Regions from separate parts of the Mesorhizobium sp. 113-3-9 genome, predicted to be linked through region 2. Evidence: predicted binding sites of a transcription regulator. Region 2 holds the regulator's gene; the other holds the start of a gene.
The links. Region 2 encodes PhoB, which activates phosphate uptake and scavenging genes when phosphate is short. Its sites were predicted from a motif close to TGTCATNNANCTGTCAT; they were not measured.
Positions count from the first base shown of each region.

Region 1: phnC (phosphonate ABC transporter ATP-binding protein) is a predicted target of PhoB. The motif match lies at 3,861-3,877, and genes of this name have one in related genera.

Region 1 covers NZ_AP023246.1:2,014,039-2,023,919, reverse strand. The annotation lists gene MesoLj_RS09795 (alpha-D-ribose 1-methylphosphonate 5-phosphate C-P-lyase PhnJ) at 1-844, shown strand, start outside; gene phnK (phosphonate C-P lyase system protein PhnK) at 841-1,617, shown strand; gene phnL (phosphonate C-P lyase system protein PhnL) at 1,687-2,394, shown strand; gene MesoLj_RS09780 (DapH/DapD/GlmU-related protein) at 2,391-3,008, shown strand; gene MesoLj_RS09775 (DUF1868 domain-containing protein) at 3,115-3,825, shown strand; gene phnC (phosphonate ABC transporter ATP-binding protein) at 3,956-4,813, shown strand; gene phnD (phosphonate ABC transporter substrate-binding protein) at 4,916-5,824, shown strand; gene phnE (phosphonate ABC transporter, permease protein PhnE) at 5,881-6,837, shown strand; gene phnE (phosphonate ABC transporter, permease protein PhnE) at 6,933-8,309, shown strand; gene MesoLj_RS09750 (sugar phosphate isomerase/epimerase family protein) at 8,398-9,249, opposite strand; gene MesoLj_RS09745 (Gfo/Idh/MocA family protein) at 9,420-9,881, opposite strand, start outside.
Region 2 covers NZ_AP023246.1:1,638,051-1,647,931, forward strand. The annotation lists gene MesoLj_RS07945 (PAS domain-containing protein) at 1-254, shown strand, start outside; gene pstS (phosphate ABC transporter substrate-binding protein PstS) at 787-1,842, shown strand; gene pstC (phosphate ABC transporter permease subunit PstC) at 1,910-2,893, shown strand; gene pstA (phosphate ABC transporter permease PstA) at 2,897-3,748, shown strand; gene pstB (phosphate ABC transporter ATP-binding protein PstB) at 3,745-4,548, shown strand; gene phoU (phosphate signaling complex protein PhoU) at 4,574-5,281, shown strand; gene phoB (phosphate regulon transcriptional regulator PhoB) at 5,404-6,093, shown strand; gene MesoLj_RS07980 (ROK family transcriptional regulator) at 6,432-7,676, opposite strand; gene xylF (D-xylose ABC transporter substrate-binding protein) at 7,948-8,988, shown strand; gene MesoLj_RS07990 (sugar ABC transporter permease) at 9,232-9,881, shown strand, end outside.

The DNA of each region.
Region 1 (9,881 bases), 380 kb from region 2:
GATCCGCCGGGCGATCCTCAAGGGTATCGCCATTCCGGGCTATCAGGTGCCGTTCGCCTCGCGCGAAATGCCGATGCCCTATGGCTGGGGCACCGGCGGCGTCCAGGTCACTGCCTCGATCATCGGCCCAGATGACGTGCTGAAGGTCATCGACCAGGGCGCCGACGACACCACCAATGCGGTGTCGATCCGCGCCTTCTTCAAGAAGGTCGCCAATGTCGCGGTGACCACCGATACCGCCAGCGCCACCATCATCCAGACCCGCCACCGCATCCCCGAGCATCCGCTGACCGCGGGCCAGGTGCTGGTCTACCAGGTGCCGATCCCTGAGCCGCTGCGCTTCCTCGAACCGCGCGAAACGGAAACGCGAAAAATGCATGCGCTGGAGGAATACGGCCTCATGCATGTGAAGCTTTACGAGGACATCGCCAAGCATGGCCGCATCGCCACCACCTATGCCTATCCGGTGAAGGTCGAAGGCCGCTATGTGATGGACCCCTCGCCGACGCCGAAATTCGACAATCCCAAGATGCACCGCTCGCCTGCCCTGCAGCTGTTCGGCGCCGGCCGCGAAAAGCGCATCTACGCGGTGCCGCCCTTCACCGAGGTCGTCAGCCTCGACTTCGAGGATCACCCCTTCGAGGTGCAGACCTTCGACCAGCCCTGCGCACTGTGCGCCGCCGAGAATGTCTATCTCGACGAAGTCATCCTCGATGACCATGGCGGCCACATGTTCGTCTGCTCCGACACCGACCACTGCGAGAAGCGGCGAGCCGACGGCCATCGCGGCCACCGTGCCCCCGATGCCCATCATGCCTCGGAAAAAATGGAGCCGGCACAATGACCGACGAACCGTTGCTGCGCGTCTCGGCGCTCTCCAAATTCTACGGTTCGCGCGTCGGCTGCGACAACGTCTCCTTCGACCTGTGGCCCGGTGAAGTCCTGGCTGTCGTCGGCGAATCCGGCTCCGGCAAGACGACGCTGCTCAACTGCCTGTCGACGCGGCTGCTGCCGTCCTCCGGCACCGCCAGCTACCGCATGCGTGACGGCCAGTTCCGTGAGCTCTACCGCATGAGCGAGGCCGAACGCCGCTTCCTGATGCGCACCGACTGGGGCTTCGTCCACCAGAACCCGGCCGATGGCCTGCGCATGACGGTATCGGCCGGCGCCAATGTCGGCGAACGGCTGATGGCGGTCGGCGACCGCCACTACGGCAAGATCCGCGCCACGGCCGTCGATTGGCTGTCGCGCGTCGAGATCGAGCAGGACCGCATCGACGACGAGCCCCGCGCCTTTTCCGGCGGCATGCGCCAGCGCCTGCAGATCGCCCGCAACCTCGTCACCGGGCCACGGCTGGTGTTCATGGATGAGCCGACCGGCGGCCTCGACGTCTCGGTGCAGGCGCGCCTGCTTGATCTGCTGCGCGGACTGGTCAACGATCTTGGCCTGGCGGCCATCGTCGTCACCCACGACCTTGCCGTCGCACGTCTTCTGTCGCAGCGCATGATGGTGATGAAGGACGGCCGCGTCGTCGAAAGCGGACTCACCGACCGCGTCCTCGACGATCCCCGCGCCCCTTACACGCAGCTTCTCGTTTCCTCGATTTTGCAGGTGTAGCCGCATGATCCCGAAAAGTGGAAGCCGGCTTTCGGACCGGATCATGCGGCAAGACAAAGGACACTGATCATGCCAACCCCGCTCGTTGTTTCCGACGTCGCCAAGAGCTTCACCATGCACCTGCGCGACGGCATCAAGCTGCCGGTCGTCGCTGGTGTCTCGTTCTCGATCAAGGCTGGCGAATGCACGGTGCTCGGCGGCCCGTCCGGTGCCGGCAAGAGCTCGATCCTGAAGATGCTCTACGGCAACTATGCCGTCGATGAAGGCCAGATCATCGTCAGGCACGACGACGGGCTGATCGATCTCGCCAATGCCAGCCCGCGCACCGTGCTTGCCGTGCGCCGGCAAACGATCGGCTATGTCAGCCAGTTCCTGCGCACCGTGCCGCGCGTTTCGGCGCTCGATGTCGTCGCGGAGCCGCTGGTCGAACGCGGCGAGGAGCGCGAGGCGGCCAGAGGCAAGGCGCGCGCACTCCTGGCGAAGCTCAACCTGCCGGAAAAACTCTGGGCGCTGCCGCCGGCGACCTTCTCCGGCGGTGAGCAGCAGCGCGTCAACATCGCGCGCGGCTTCATCACCGAACACCCGATCCTGCTGCTCGACGAGCCGACCGCCTCGCTCGACGCCACCAACCGCGACGTGGTGATCGAACTCATCGCCGCCAAGAAGGCGGCGGATGTCGCCCTGCTCGGCATCTTCCACGATCACGATGTGCGCGAGGCGGTTGCCGACCGCATCATCGACGTCACCGCCTTTGCTCCGGGAAAACTCGCCGCATGACCAGGAAATTGTCGGAGACGCCGCTGGTCCACCCGACGGCGGAGGTACACAACTCGACGCTTGGCCGCTGGACCGAGATCGCCGACCGCAGCAGGGTCTCGGAAAGCGAACTCGGCGACTATTCCTACATGATGCAGGACTGCGCCGTCTGGTGCGCGACGATCGGCAAGTTCGCCAACATCGCCGCAAGCGTGCGCCTCAACGCCACCAACCACCCGACCTGGCGGCCGACGCTGCACCATTTCACCTACCGCGCGTCGGACTATTGGGACGATGCCGAGCATGAGAGCCAGTTCTTCGCCCAACGCCGCGCCAAGCGCGTCAGCATCGGCCACGACACCTGGCTCGGCCACGGTTCGACCGTCCTGCCCGGCGTTACTGTCGGCGATGGCGCCGCGGTCGGCGCGGGAGCCGTCGTGTCGAAGGATGTCGCGCCCTACACCATCGTCGCCGGCGTGCCGGCAAAGCCGATCCGCGAGCGCTTCGACCGCCGCACCGCTGAACGATACCAGGCGCTTGCCTGGTGGGACTGGGACCATGCCAGGCTGCGCGCGTCACTTGACGATTTTCGCGAACTTTCGGCCGAGGCGTTCCTGGAGAAATACCAGGGGTAAGGCAGTTCCAGCAAAGATGGCTCCCTCGCATCATCGTCATCGGGGAGCCTGTTCACATCCTTGACACAGGACTCGGACAGGACGCCATCTCCCCAAGGAGATCGCCATGCCCGACACCGTCAGACCCTCGCTCGCCGGATTCTTTGCCGGCTCCAATCCGGCCTCGCCAGCGCATCTCGGCACCCGCTACGACACGTCGGGCAATTTTCTGACCGAGCCAGGCAACACCGTCGTCAGCCACCTGGTCGGAGGTTCGCCATCCGAGGCTGTGGTGCTTGGCGTGCGTGAGAAGATGCTGGCGATGCCTGACGCCGACCGGCTCGCCTTCACGCCTGTCTCCAGCCTGCACATGACCCTATTCCAGGGCATCATCGAATATCGCCGCCGCCTGCCCTACTGGCCGCAGGACGTGCCGCTCGACACCGGCATCGATGCGATGACTCGCCTTTATCTGGAACGCCTGAAGGGTTTCGAGGGGCTCGGCCCCTTCAACATCAAGGTGGTCGAGGTCGTGCCGACCGGCCTCACCGTTGCCGGCGCGACGGACGAGGATGTGCGGGTCATGCGTAAGTGGCGCGATGCACTGGCGGTTCCGTTCGGCTACCGGCATCCCGATCACGACACCTACGTCTTCCACATCACCTTCGCCTACCAGATCCAGCGTCTCGCCGACGACAGGGCCGCGGCCTGGCAGGCGCTGTTCGACGATTGCCTGGCGCTTTTCGCAAGGCAGGCTCCGACAATCGAGATCAAGGCGCCCGCCTTCTGCGCTTTCCGCGACATGAAGCATTTCGAGGAATTGCTGGTGCTCGGCTGATCTCCGGCAAGGCGCCAGCCGCCAAGCCTGTGGAGCGTAACAAAACTGACATGCTGGCGACACGGCAGGTTCATGTGGCTGCGTTAGGCGAATGCCTGACGATCAATATGGACCGGACTGGAACCAGCCCATGTCAGCAAGCTCTGCCACGCTCGAAATCCGCGGTGTCAGCCGACGATTTGGCAAGAACACCGCCGTCAGCGACGTCACCATCTCGATCCCGCAGGGTCAGATGGTCGGCGTCATCGGCCGTTCGGGCGCCGGCAAATCGACCCTTCTTCGCATGATCAACCGTCTCGTCGACCCCAGCCAGGGGTCGATTTTTTTTGACGGCGCCGAGGTCTCCCAGTTGCGCGGCTCACCGCTGCGGCGCTGGCAGCGCGACTGCGCCATGATCTTCCAGCAGTTCAACCTGGTGCCGCGCCTCGACGTGTTGACCAATGTGCTGCTCGGCAAGTTGAACCATCGTTCGACCCTGTCCAACCTTCTCGGTATGTTTTCACGCGCCGAATGCGCCGAGGCAGTCGCCGCCCTGGAGCGGCTCGACATCGCCCGTACCGCTCTGCAGCCAGCCGGCACGCTGTCAGGTGGACAGCAGCAGCGCGTCGCCATCGCCCGCGCCATGATGCAGCAGCCAAAGGTTATCCTCGCCGACGAGCCGATCGCCTCGCTCGACCCGCTCAACGCCAAGGTGGTGATGGATTCCCTGCAGGACATCAACCTGCGCGAAGGCATCACCGTCGTCACCAATCTGCATACGCTCGATACAGCGCGTGCCTATTGCAACCGCATCATCGGCATGGCCGCCGGCAAGGTCGTCTTCGACGGCCCGCCCGAAGAGCTGAACCGAGAGGCCGTGCGCCTCGTCTATGGCGCCGACAGCAATGGCGCAGAGATATCGGAGGCCATCACCTCCACCAGCGTTGCCTTCAAGCAAAAGATCGCAGCATCCGCCGGACCGCTCGAACCCGCATTCCCGGGTTACTGAGTTCAAGAAAGAGCGGCCTGGATCGTCCGCCCGCGTCAAGGGCATTTGTCAAGATCAAGAACGTTGCCGGCGCGGGGCCGGAACTTACAGGAGAGACATCAAATGTTCAGGAAGATGGTTTTCGGCGCCGTTTCGGTGCTCGCCATGGCGACCAGCATGGCCCACGCCGCCGATCTGAAGGAATTCCGCGTCGGCATCCTCGGCGGTGAAAACGAAACCGACCGGCTGCGCAACTACCAGTGCCTGGCCGACCATCTGAAGGCCGAATTCGGCTTCGAGAAGGTCTCGCTGTTCCCCGCCGCCGACTACGACGGCGTCATCCAGGGCCTGCTCGGTGGCACGCTCGACTTCGCCGAACTCGGCGCCTCCGGCTATGCCAGCGTCTACATCAAGGATCCGAAGGCGGTCACCCCGATCCTCACCACCCAGCAGACCGACGGCGCGACCGGCTATTATTCGATCGGCCTGGCGCTCAAGTCTTCCGGCATCACCGACATCAAGTCGGCCAAGGGCAAGAAGCTCGGCTATGCCGATCCGGATTCGACCTCCGGCTACCTGATCCCGCTGACCCAGATTCCGAAGGACACCGGCGCCTCCAACGAGACCTATTTCGCCTCGACCCAGTTCAACGGCGGCCATGAGAACAACATCCTGGCCGTGCGCGACGGCAAGGTCGATGTCGCTGTCGACGATTCCTCGGGCATCGGCGACTTCAAGAACGGCTTCACCTCCGGCACCTTCCACAAGGTCGTCGCCAAGGGCGCTGTCGACCCGAACGACTTCGTCGAAGTCTGGCGCTCGGGCCTGATCCCGAACGGCCCGCTGGTCGTGCGCACCGCGCTCGGCGACGAGATGACCGCCAAGCTCGCCGCCTTCTTCACCGAACTGCCGAAGAAGGACAAGGCTTGCTTCGAAGGCGTCGAAGGTGGCGATTTCACCGGCTACGTTCCGGTGAAGCCGGATTTCTACAACGTCATCGTCGAAGCCCGTAAGGCAGCCATCGGCGGCTAACGGCGAAATCAAGAAGGGCGGTGTTCAAAAACACCGCCCTTTTTGCATCTCCGATCATGACCCTTTCCGTGACAGCCCCCTCCGGCGCCCCTCATCCGATGGCCGATGCCTGGCGACGCCAGACGTCGCTGCGCAGGCTCTATACCGTGCTCGGCGTTGGCCTGCTGCTCGCCGCGATGTTCGCCAGCATGTGGTTCGCCGACGAAGCCAATGCCGGACACTTCTTCGATCGGCTGCCGCATATCCTGGATTTCTTGAGCTGGCTGGTCCCCAAGGACTGGAACGACGTCTGGCGGGCAATGTTCGACATTGCCTCGCCGCATGATACCGGCACCCAGGAATACAATTTCCCGCTCGGCCGCATCTATGTCTGGGGCGGGTTCTACATTCCCGAATATTTCGAGCTGATGCTGACCACGGTGAACGTGGCGCTGGTCTCCACCTTCATCGGCTTCATCTTCGCCGTGCCCTTTTCCTTCATCGCGGCCCGCAACCTGACGCCCCATCCGGCGCTGCGGCTGATCGTCAAGCGTTTCATGGAGCTGCTGCGCGCCTTCCCCGAGATCGTCATTGCCGGCCTGTTCGCGGCAATTGTCTCCATCGGTCCGATCGCCGCCATCATCGCCATCGGCCTGCATTCGATCGGCGCGCTCGGCAAGCTGTTCTACGAGATCAACGAGAACATCGACATGCGTGCCGAGGAAGGCCTTCGCGCGGTCGGCGCCAACTGGTTCGAGCGGGTGCGCTTTGCCGGCCTGCCGCAGGTGCTGCCCAATTTCACGTCCTACACGCTGCTGCGCGTCGAGATCAATGTCCGCGCCTCGACCATCATCGGCGCCGTCGGCGGCGGCGGCATCGGCGAGGAGTTGAAGCTCTCCATCTCGCGCGGCTTCGGCGCCAAGACACTGGCGCTGGTGCTGCTCTTGTTCACGACCATCTTCATCATCGACCAGTTTTCCGCCTGGCTGCGCCGCAAGCTGGTCGGCGAGCAAGCCTTTCTGATGGGGGCTTAGGCCATGACACCGAACCGAAGGACCGCGTTAGCGAAAAGTGGCATCCGGTTTTCTCGGACAAGCGGGAACCGTTTTGTCCAAGAGGTCATGGCCAAATGGAAAGACAAACGACCATGACCGCCGAGGAAATGCTGTCGATCGAGGAGCGCTATCCGCAAGTGTTCCGGCGGCCGCTGCACAAGCGCTTCGCCCCGCTCTTCCTGTTTGTCGGCATCCTGACTTACCTCATCTATGTCCTGTGGTTCTTCAACCTGCCGCAAGTGCTGCGGGAATCGCACTGGGAGCGTCTGCCGCTCTTCCTGACACAATGGATCAGCTACGATTTGCAGCCGGAATTCCGTCTCGACCAGCCGGAGATCACGCCAAAATACCCGCGCTTTTCGGCCCTTGGCGAGAACCCGAACCCCGACTGGGTAATCAAAAATCCGGACGGCACATTCACCGTGCTGATCGACGGCCCGGCAAAATCCGTCACCTTCGACAAGGCACAGGCGACAATCACGGCCAACGGCGAGACCGTGCCTGTTGCGCTGACCAGCGGCAAGCCGGTGATATCAGGTCCGGTGCCGGACTGGATCACCGCCCATGACGACGAGGTGGTCGCCAAGATGGGCTTCGTCGGCGAGGTGCGCGTCACCGTCGACCGCGTCAAGGTGCGCAAGCGCTTCCTCGGCTGGGCGAATTTCGTCTTCGACACACGCTCGCCCTTCTTCGGCAAATCGGCGGGCGAAGTGCTCTCGCTGATCGTGTCGGGGCCTGAGCTGAAGCCGGGCACGTCGAACCTGGCGCTGGCCGGCGACAACATCTGGAACAACGCCCAGTGGCAACACGGCGACGTCTGGACGAAGCTTTTGCAAACCATCGTCATGGCGTTTCTGGGCACCCTGCTCGGCGGCATCGTCGCCTTCCCGCTTGCCTTCTTCGCCGCCCGCAACATCACGCCGAGCGGCGTGCTCAGCCAGGTCCTCAAGCGCTTCTTCGACTTCATGCGCTCGGTCGACATGCTGATCTGGGCCTTGTTCTTCACCCGCGCCTTCGGCCCCGGCCCGCTCGCCGGCAGTGCCGCGATCTTCTTCACCGAGATCGGCACGCTCGGCAAAACCTATTCCGAGGCGCTGGAAAACATCGACGACAAGCCGCGCGAAGGTGTGCTGTCGACTGGTGCCAACGGTCTCCTGGTGCAGCGCTACGGTGTGATGCCGGAAGTCATTCCGGTCTTCATCAGCCAGACCCTCTACCAGTGGGAATCCAACACCAGGGGCGCCACCATCATCGGCGCCGTCGGCGCCGGCGGCATCGGCCTGAAATTGTGGGAAGCGATGCGCACCAACTCCAACTGGGCCAACGTCTTCTACATGGTGCTGCTGATCCTGCTCGTCGTCTTCATCTTCGACAACATATCCAACTTCCTGCGCCGCCGGCTGAGCCGGACGATCCACGACTACAACCGGATCCAGGCCGAGCAGGGTTAGGTCGTCCTGTGGTGCACGATTAGGAGAGGTCGGCGGGACAGCGCCCCCCTCTGTCCCGCCGGCGCTCGTCAGACGGCGTCCCGACGCCCTAAGCGGCCTTCTTCCACCCGTTCTTGATATGCTTGTAGCCCTCGCGATAAACCGCTTCCGGCGTTTCCGAGAAATCGCGCCACACCTTGGTCGCCGCCGCCAAATCCTTCAGCGAGCGCCCAAACGCCTCGATCGTCAGCCAGTCGTCATAGCCGCTCTTGCGGATCGCGGCGAACGTCTCTTTCCACGGAATATTGCCGCGCCCCGGCACGCCGCGATCGTTTTCCGATATGTGGATGTGCACGACATTCCTGCGATGTTTCGTATAGGCGCCGATCGGGTCGGCCTCCTCGATATTGGCATGAAAAGTGTCGTACATCGCCTTGATGTGCGGCCGGTCGATGGCATCGATGTGCTCCGACAGATCAGCCATCGTGTTGAGAAGATAGCATTCGAAGCGGTTCAGCGCCTCCAGCCCGATGGTGACGTTGCGCTTGCCGGCGTGGTCGCCAATGGCGCGCTGCGAGGCGACGGAACGGTTCTTCTCGGCGGCCGTCGGCCCGGAGCCGGAAAACGCGCCGAGCGTCGAATGCAGCGGTCCGCTGAGCGTCCTTGCGCCAAGCGCGTCGGCGCAATCGACAGCCCATTTCATGTACTCGACACCGACCTTGCGGGTCGCGGCATCGGCCGAGATCAGGTTCATTGAGGGATCGCCCATCGCCGATACCGCGGTCCGTTCCAAGCCGATGCGGTCGAGCAGTTCGCCGAGCTTCCTGTAGTCGTCGGGCATGCCGGCAAAGATCGGAATCTCGACACCGTCGAAACCGGTGGCCTTGATGTCTCGAAGCAGTGGCTCGTGCTTCTTCGACACCGCGGTCGTCCACAAGAACATGCACATGCCGATTTTCATCGACGCCCCTCCCCTTTTTGGCCCTACCGGGGTGTTGAACTTCAGGTCAGGCCGAGCCGAAAATGGGGGTTTCCGGGAACCGGAGCGGAGCGTACTTTTCGCACGCGGGCACCGGAAGCGCAGGAAACTGTCATTTGCAGGCCGGCCTCACCTGAAGATCGGCATCCCGGTCAGAGCTTGGTCCACGCTCCATTCTTCTTCGACGACTTCACGCAGGCCTCGATGAAGGCCATGCCTTCGACGCCGTCCTGGATGGTCGGGAAGACGACATCCTTTGCCGGCTTGCCACCCTTGCGGCGCGCCGCGCGAATGGCCCGTGCCGCCTCCTGATATATATTGGCGAAACCTTCGAGATAGCCCTCGGGATGACCTGATGGAACGCGGCTGACACGACCCGCGACCGGCAGCGCACCGGCGCCGTTGCGCGTGATCAACTGCTTCGGCTGGCCGAACGGCGTGTACCAGAGATAGTTCGGATCGGCCTGCACCCATTCCAGCCCGCCCTTCGAACCATAGATACGCAGCTTCAGCCCGTTTTCGTGTCCGGGCGCCACCTGGCTCGCCCAGATCATGCCCTTGGCGGGATGCGTCTTGCCGGCGGGCTTGAAGCGCAGCATGACGTTGACATTGTC
Region 2 (9,881 bases):
TCCTGATGGATGTCTCGATGCCGGAGATGAGCGGGCTCGAGGCGACCGCCGCGATCCGCCGGCTGGAGCAGGAAACCGGCACGCATGTGCCGATCGTCGGCGTCACCGCGCATGCGCTAAAAGGCGATCGCGAGCGGTGCCTGGAGGCGGGCATGGACGACTATCTGCCCAAGCCGATCAGCCCCAGGGCCCTGCTGGAGAAGGTCGAGCGCTGGATCGGCGCCGGCCGCCAGGTCCAGCGCAACGCGGGATAGCATCGCATTGCCTGGTTCCAGGGATGTGAGAGGCAAGCCAAGGGAATCAATCGCGGATTTGCCGCTGCGCCCGCATGCAATGACTATGGTGCGATCGCACCATATCAAAGGCGGCGCCCAGCCGAGACAATGGCAAAATCGAATTCCGCCCTTGCAGTTACGGGCGGGAGCAGCGACCGCCGGCAAAGAAGCAGCGTCAACCTACCCCAACGGACCTGTTTTTGGCGATGGCCCGGCCACGACACGCTCTGGCCTTGAGCAACGCGCTCCCGTCCGGATTTTCTTCCCCTGAGAAAGCCCCGTCGAATCCGGCGGCGGCTCCGGCTGGCGGATGGGCCAAGTCACTGATTCCGAGAGCAAACTCGGATCTGACCGCGACCGCTCGATGCCACCGCCTTTGCCAGGGCCTGTGACGCGTTACCGGGCTGACACGAAACTGTCATGCGACTGTTATAATCGAAGGCTATTGGCCTCAGCGGGCGCCGGTTAGGAATGGCGCCGAGAGACCATCTTCCGAACAGGAGCAGGCCACATGAGACATTTCATCCGCTCGGCGGCCGTTGCGATTGCAATGGCTACGGCGTCTACCTTCACCCTTTCCGCAGCAATGGCAGCTGACCTTTCCGGCGCCGGCTCGACATTCATCTACCCGGTGTTCGCCAAGTGGGCCGACACCTACAAGAAGGACACCGGCATCGGCCTCAACTACCAGTCGATCGGTTCGGGCGGCGGCATCAAGCAGGTCATCGCCAAGACCGTGACCTTCGGCGCCACCGACAAGCCGATGTCCGACGCCGACCTGGAAAAGAACGGCCTCGTGCAGTTCCCGATGGTGATGGGCGGCATCGTTCCGATCGTCAACCTCACCGGCGTCAAGCCGGGCGAGCTCGTCCTCGACGGCAAGACGCTGGCCCAGATCTATCTCGGCGCCATCACTACCTGGGACGACGCCGCCATCAAGGCGCTGAATCCCACCCTCACCCTGCCGTCGACCGCGATCGCCGTCGTGCATCGTTCGGACGGTTCGGGCACCACCTTCAACTTCACCGACTATCTGGTGAAGCTCTCGCCCGATTGGAAGGACAAGGTTGGTTCGGACACCGCCGTCGAATGGCCGACGGGCGTCGGCGCCAAGGGCAGCGAAGGCGTTGCCAACACCGTCAAGCAGACCGACGGCGGCATCGGCTACGTCGAATACGCCTATGCCAAGCAGAACAACCTTTCCTACTCCAAGCTGGTGAACGCTGCCGGCAAGGTCGTTGAGCCGTCGCTCGAATCCTTCGGCGCCGCCGCTTCGAATGCCGACTTCAAGACTGCCAAGAACTTCAACGTCATCATCACCAACGAGCCCGGCGACACCACCTGGCCGATCGCCGCCTCCACCTGGGTCCTGATCCACAAGGCTCCGGACGATGCCGCGACCACCGGCGAAGCCCTGAAGTTCTTTGCCTGGGCCTACAAGGACGGCAAGGAAACCGCCAAGGCGCTCGACTATGTCTCGATCCCCGACAGCGTCGTCGACCTGATCAAGGCGTCGTGGAAGGCCGACATCCAGGCCGGCGGCAAGCCCGTCTACGCCGGCGAGTAAGATCTTCCTAAGGAGCGCCGCGACCGTGGCGCTCCTTTTCCCTCAACCTGAAAGAGCCGAGCTTGACATGAGCGCTGTCCAGGAAGCCTTGCCAGCCGTCAGAGGTTCCCGCGATGCCACCGTTCGACGGTTCGCGCTGACCGACTCAATCTTCCACGCGACAACCCGCGCCGCCGCGATATTGGTGCTGGTGCTGCTTGGCGGCGTCGCGATCTCGCTATTTGCCGGTTCCTGGCAAGCCCTGTCGACTTTCGGCTTTTCCTTCCTGACCAGCGAAAGCTGGAACCCGGTGACGGAGAAGTTCGGTGCGCTGGCCCCGATCTACGGCACCATCATCACCTCGGCAATCGCCATCCTGATTGCCGTGCCGCTCGGCATCGGCATCGCCATCTTCCTCACCGAGCTTTGCCCGCGCCCGCTTCGGCGCCCGATCGGCATGGCGGTGGAATTGCTGGCCGGTATCCCTTCGATCATCTATGGTATCTGGGGCCTGTTCGTGCTGGCACCGTTCCTGCAGACGACCGTACAGCCTTTCATCATCAGCGTGTTCCACGGTATTCCGGGCCTCAACAGCCTGTTCGCTGGCCCCCCTTACGGCATCGGCCTGCTCACCTCGGCGATGATCCTGGCCATCATGATCCTGCCTTTCATCACCTCGATCACCAAGGACGTGTTCGACACGGTGCCATCTGTGCTGAAGGAATCGGCCTACGGGATCGGCTGCACGACCTGGGAGGTGACGCGCCGGGTCGTCATTCCCTACACGCGCATCGGCATCATGGGCGGCGTCATGCTGGCTCTCGGCCGCGCGCTTGGTGAAACAATGGCGGTGACCTTCGTCATCGGCAACGCCCACCGCATCTCGACGTCGCTGTTCGCACCGGCAACCACCATCTCCGCGACCATCGCCAACGAATTCACCGAAGCCGTCGGCGATCTCTACACCTCGTCGCTGGTCGCGCTCGGCCTGATCCTGTTCGTTATCACCTTCCTGATCCTTGCCATCGCACGCTACATGCTGATGCGCATCGATGCCCGCACGGGAGCCTGACCGATGTCGACAGCCACATCGCTTCACCAAAGCCGCAAGCGCAAGAATGGCGTGATGATGACGCTGTGCGTCGTCGCCGCCGGCATCGGCCTCGCCTGGCTGGCGCTGATCCTTGGCGCACTGCTCTACAAGGGCCTGTCGGGGGTCTCGCTGTCGGTCTTCACGGAAATGACTCCGCCGCCCGGTGACGCCGGCGGCCTGCTCAACGCCATCTACGGCAGCATCGTGATGACCATCATCGGCATCATCGTCGGTACGCCGATCGGCGTTCTGGCAGGCACCTACATGGCTGAATACGGCCGCTTCTCGAAGCTCACCACCGTGGTGCGCTTCATCAACGACATCCTTCTGTCGGCGCCATCGATCATCATTGGCCTGTTCGTCTATGAGCTGATGGTGCGGCCGATGGGGCATTTCTCGGCGATCGCCGGTGCCGTCGCGCTGGCCATCCTGGTCATCCCGGTGGTCGTGCGCACCACCGAGGACATGCTCAATCTGGTGCCGAACGCGTTGCGCGAAGCCGGCACCGCGATCGGCGCGCCGCGCTGGGTGGTCATCCGTTCGGTTGCCTATCGCGCGGCGCTTTCCGGCATCGTCACCGGCATATTGCTGGCCATCGCCCGCATCTCCGGCGAGACCGCACCCCTTCTTTTCACGGCGCTGAACAACCAGTTCTGGTCCAGCAATCTCAACGCGCCGATGGCCAGCCTGCCAGTCACCATCTTCCAGTTCGCTCTCAGTCCCTACGAGGAATGGCAGCAGCTGGCCTGGACCGGCGCACTCATAATCACATTGACGGTTCTCGCGCTCAGCATCTTTGCGCGCAGCCTGACCGGACGCAGAGAGGACAAATGAGCCAGATGTTGTCTCCAGACATGACGATCGCCGCCGAGGCGGCGGCCAAGGCCAAGATCGAGGTCAAGAACCTCAACTTCTACTACGGCCAATCGAAGGCGCTGAAGGATATCACGCTGTCGCTGCCCGAGCGCAGCGTCACCGCCTTCATCGGCCCTTCCGGTTGCGGAAAGTCGACGCTGCTGCGCGTCTTCAACCGCATCTACGAGCTCTACCCCAAGCAGACCGCGGAGGGCCAGGTGCTGCTCGACGGCCAGAACGTTCTCGACCGCTCGCAGGACCTCAACCTTTTGCGCACCAAAATCGGCATGGTGTTCCAGAAGCCGACGCCGTTCCCGATGTCGATCTACGAGAACATCGCCTTCGGCGTCAGGCTCTATGAGAAGATCAGCAAGGCCGAGATGGACGGTCGTGTCGAGCAGGCGCTGAAGCGCGCCGCTTTGTGGACCGAGGTCAAGGACAAGCTCAATGCCAGCGGCCTCAGCCTGTCGGGCGGCCAGCAGCAGCGGCTGTGCATCGCCCGCACGGTGGCGGTGAAGCCGGAGGTCATCCTGCTCGACGAGCCGGCCTCCGCGCTTGATCCGCTGTCGACCGCCAAGATCGAGGAACTGATCGACGAGCTGCAGGCCGACTACACGATCGTCATCGTCACCCACAACATGCAGCAGGCGGCGCGCGTCTCGAAGCAGACCGCCTTCATGTATCTTGGCGAACTGGTCGAATTCGACCGCACCGAGAAGATCTTCACGTCGCCTCGCGAGAAGCGCACGCAAGACTACATCACCGGCCGCTTCGGCTGATCGCACGCATACGAGGACCAGGATCATGGCCGAACATACAGTCGCAGCCTTCGACGAGGATCTCGGACAGATCAGCAGGCTGATCAGCGACATGGGCGATCTCGCCGGTTCGATGGTCGGCGGCGCCACCAAGGCGCTGCTGAATTCCGACAACGCGCTGGCACAGCGCGTAGTCTCCGACGACGCCATCATGGATGCGCGCCAGCGCGAACTCGACGATCGCGCCATCACGCTGATCGCCAAGCGCCAGCCGATGGCCGACGATCTGCGCCATGTCGTCGGGTCGATCCGCATGGCCGGCGACCTCGAACGCATTGGCGACCTTGCCAAGAACATCGCCAAGCGCGTCGGCACCGTCGGTCTCAACGCAACGCCGCGCGACCTGTCGCATTCCATCGACGCCATGGCGCAGCTGGTGCTGATCCAGGTGCAGGGCGTGATCGAGGAGTATGCGGCGCGCGACGCCGCCGCGCTTGCGAAGCTGCGCGCCGACGACGAACGCATCGACGTCAAGTACACCTCGGTGTTCCGCGAACTGCTGACCTACATGATGGAGGATCCGCGCAACATCACCGCTTGCACGCATCTGTTGTTCTGCGCCAAGAATCTCGAACGCATCGGCGACCATGTGACCAACATCGCCGAGAACGCGTACTATGTCCTGACCGGCACGCAACTGCCCGCCAACCGCCCCAAACAGGACGAGACGGCGATGTCGGCGCCGGCGGCTTGAGCGTTGGAGCGGTTCAGCGTTTCGCGGAAACGCCGAACCGCTCTATCTCTTTGTTTCACGCAATTCAGGATGGAAAACCGCTACATATTTTTTCCTGGGATTGCTTTAGAGGTGACCAGTCAATGATCGCACCACGCATCATGGTGGTGGAGGACGAGGAGCCGCTCGGCGTGCTCCTCCGCTACAATCTGGAATCGGAAGGTTATCAGGTCGAGGTGGTAACCCGCGGCGATGAAGCCGAAATCCGGCTGCAGGAGAACGTGCCCGATCTCCTGGTGCTCGACTGGATGGTACCGGCGGTGTCCGGCATCGAACTCTGTCGCCGGCTAAGAATGCGGCCCGAGACCGAACGGCTGCCGATCATCATGCTTACCGCGCGGGGTGAAGAAAGCGACCGCGTGCGCGGCCTTTCGACCGGTGCCGACGACTATCTGGTCAAGCCGTTCTCGACGCCGGAATTCATGGCCCGCGTCAAGGCGCTGCTGCGCCGCGCCAAGCCGGAAGTGCTGTCCAGCGTGCTCAAGGTCGGCGACATCGTGCTCGACCGTGAATCGCACCGGGTCTACCGCAAGAAGAGCGAGATCCGGCTCGGGCCGACCGAATTCCGCCTTCTGGAATTCATGATGCGCCATCCCGGCCGCGTCTTCTCGCGCAGCCAACTGCTCGACAATGTCTGGGGTGAGACGATCTATATCGACGAGCGCACCGTGGACGTGCATGTCGGCCGCCTGCGCAAGGCGGTCAACAATGGCCGCATGCCCGACGTCATCCGCACCATCCGTGGGGCAGGCTACGCGATCAGGGAAGATTAGAGCCTTGAGGCGGAAGCGTTGATCGGTTGAATGTGTCCACTCCCGGGTCACACGCATTGACAATTGGCTGAGACGCTCATGGCTTCGTATCCTTGGGCGAGCAAAGGAGCGCAGCGACGCGGCGCGGACCCCTGGAGCTGCTCTGCAGCCCAAGGATCCATGCCGCGACCTCAAAGCGTTGCCACGGCGCAAATCCTGCTCCGCTGCACTGCGTGGCATAGGTCACGGAATGGATCCCAGGGTCTCCGCGACGGAGCTTCGCTCCTGCTCCGCCCACGGATGACGACGGCCAATCTCCAAGTAAGCGAGGGTCTACGGCATCAACGACGAATGCCAGCTCAGGCAACGCTCTTCCCGGCACTGCCTCTTGCCTGCACGCCCGGCGCGAAGATCTCCTGATCGACGAAGGTCAGTGCGCGCATGGCGCAGCCCTCGCGGATCAGGGGCAACTCGTTCGGTTCGGTGTCGAACGAAATCGATTTCGAGTGCTGGCCGCCGGCGGTCTGGGCGATCGCCTCGCGCAATGCCGGCTCGATCAGGTCGAAGGCGGCGGCGCTGACGCCGACCATGGCCACGGGGGCGGGATCGATCAGCGCGAACAGGCTGCCGAGGCCATAACCCAGTGCTTCGCCGGCCTTGCGATAGGCTTCGCGCTCGGGCCCGGCCCGTTCCCGTGCCGTCGTCGCCAATGCCCGCATCTGCGCGTCGCTGACGTCGGCGACCGGTTCGGTGTCCTCGCCAAGCTGCCTGGCATTGCGCCAGATGGCGTAGTTGCCGGCATAGGCCTCGACGCAGCCGCGCCGCCCGCAGCGGCAGAGCGCGCCGCCTGGCCGATGGATCATGTGGCCGAACTCGCCGCCCGACGAATGGGTGCCGGTGAACAGCTCGCCCTTCAGCACCAGGCCCATGCCGATGCCGTGCGACAAAAGGATGGCGATGAAGTCGTCGCGGTAGCGTTCGGGGTCGCGCCAGCGCAGCGCCACCGCCATCATGTTGCAGTCGTTCTCCATGGTGGCCGGGATGCCGAACTCGGCTTCCAGTATGTCGGCGAAGGCGATGTCGGTCTGCGGCGTGATCGGCGACCACAGCATGGCCCTGGCCTCGGTGTCGGTGATCCCCTGGATCGCCAGTGCGATGCGGGCGACGCTGCGCACGTCGATATCGGGATCCTCGAGGCGGCGCCGTACAATGGCGACGCATTCACCGATCAGCGCCTCGCGCGACATGGTCAGCGTGTCCAGCCGGCGCTGTTCCTCCGATATCACCTGGCCGGCATAGTCGATGACGGCGACGGACAGGAAATTCAGCGACAGCACCACAGTCATGATGGCCGCGGCCTCCGGGTTGAGGCCGAGGCCGACCTGTGGCCTGCCGCGTTTGAGCGCACCGGCCTCGCTCGGCTTGCCCTCGACCAGGATGCCTTCGCCGATCAGGTCCGAAGAGATCGCCGATATGGTCGAATGGCTGAGGCCGGTGGTCGCGGCGATCTCGGTGCGCGACGGTTGGCCGGCCCGGCGCACGGCCGCAATCACCATGGCGCGGTTGCGCCGGCGCAGATCGTCGTGGCGGATTCCGACCGACATACTTTCCCACATCCTCCCCGTCGCCGCGGTTCTTACTGCCCCTCGAACACTGCCGGCGACTGGGGCAAATACTGGCAGAAGCGGCTGGTGCTGTCATTTATTTATTGCGAGGCTCGAAAAAAAGTCCACCACACCTCAAGATCCATCAGAATCGATGTTGACAGCGTTCCGACGATGGATCAGTATTTTTTTTGAGGCTCGAAAAAATAGAGCCTCTGTGCCGGCCTTCGGGTCAGTTTGGTCGCGCCATACGCGGCGCAGGGAGGATATCATGAAGAGATTCACGGCCGCCATCCTGGCGGGTGTCGCCATGTCGCTGACGCTTGCGTCGGTCGCGCAGGCGAAGGACAAGGTCATCGGTGTTTCGTGGTCGAACTTCCAGGAAGAGCGCTGGAAGACCGACGAGGCCGCCATGAAGAAGGCGATCGAGGCCGCCGGCGACAAGTACATTTCCGCCGATGCGCAGTCCAATCCCGGCAAGCAGCTTACCGATGTCGAGAGCCTGATCTCGCAGGGCGCCAACTCGCTGATCATCCTGGCGCAGGATGCCTCGGCGATCGGCCCGGCGGTGCAGAAGGCACTGGACGAAGGCATTCCGGTCGTCGGCTATGACCGCCTGATCGAGAACAAGGACGTCTTCTACCTGACCTTCGACAACAAGGAAGTCGGCCGCTTGCAGGCCGGCGCAGTGTTCAAGGTCAAGCCGGAAGGCAACTATGTCTTCATCAAGGGCTCGGGTGCCGATCCGAACGCCGATTTCCTGTTCTCGGGCTCGATGGAAGTGCTCAAGGCGGCCATCGACAGCGGCAAGATCAAGAATGTCGGCGAGGCCTATACGGACGGCTGGCTCCCCGCCAACGCCCAGAAGAACATGGAACAGTTCCTGACCGCCAACGACAACAAGGTCGATGCCGTGGTCGCCGCCAATGACGGCACCGCAGGCGGTGTCGTCGCGGCGCTGACGGCGCAAGGCCTTGCCGGTACCGTGCCGGTGTCGGGCCAGGACGGCGATCATGCCGCGCTGAACCGCATCGCGCTCGGCACCCAGACCGTGTCGGTGTGGAAGGATGCGCGCGAGCTCGGCAAGAATGCCGCCGAGATCGCCTCGCAGCTGGCTGACGGCAAGAAGATGACCGACATCGCCGGCGTGAAGGACTTCACGACGCCTGGCGGCAACACCGTCAAGTCGCTGTTCCTGACCCCTGTCGCCATCACCAAGGACAATCTCAATCTCGTCATCGATGCCGGCTGGATCAAGAAGGACGAAGTCTGCGCGGGCGTCGCCGCCGGCAGCGTCGCGGCCTGCAACTAAAACGGCGCAGCACAGTTCGACAATGACGCCGCGGCGCAGAGCGGTTCAGTGTCTTCTAGATACGCTGAACCGCTCTGGTCTTTGTTTCCGCAATTCCGGACGGAAAACCGCTACGCACCTTTCCTGGAATTGCTCTCAAGCCCCGGCGTTTTCTCAAAAAGATTTGTGTTTCCGCCTCAGGCGGATAGCTTCTAGGCTGCGTTCCGGCATCCGTGCCGGATGGCCGGCCGGTGGGAGGAAATCATGACCGACACGACGTCCAACCCGCAGGTCGACACCGCGCGCGCGTCGGAGCTTGGCGCGGTCGCCCGGTTCCTGAAGGCAACCGAGATAGACACCCGCATGCTCGGCATGATCGGTGCCCTGTTGCTGATCTGGGTCGGGCTGCACGTGATTTCGAGTCTGCGTCTGGGCGTCAATCCGCTCGATTTCGACAGCCGCACCTTTCTCACTCCGCGCAATCTGTGGAACCTGTCGGTGCAGACCTCCGCTGTCGCCATTATGGCCTGCGGCATGGTGCTGGTCATCGTCATGCGCAATATCGACCTGTCCGTCGGCTCCGCCGAGGGCCTGATCGGCATGGTCATGGGCTTTGCCCAAGTGCATTTCCTGGTCCGGTTCGTCGGGCTTGAACTCGGCAATCCGTGGATCTGGGTTCTGGCGCTGGTGATCGGGCTGGCGCTCGGGCTGCTGATCGGCGCTTTCCAGGGTTTCATCATCGCCTATCTCGAAGTGCCGGCCTTCATCGTCACGCTGGGCGGCCTGCTGGTCTGGCGCGGTGCCGCCTGGTGGGTCACGTCAGGCCAGACCGTGGCACCGCTCGATGCCACGTTCCAGCTGATGGGCGGCGGCCCGGCCGGATCGATCGGCGCCACCTGGAGTTGGATCGTCGG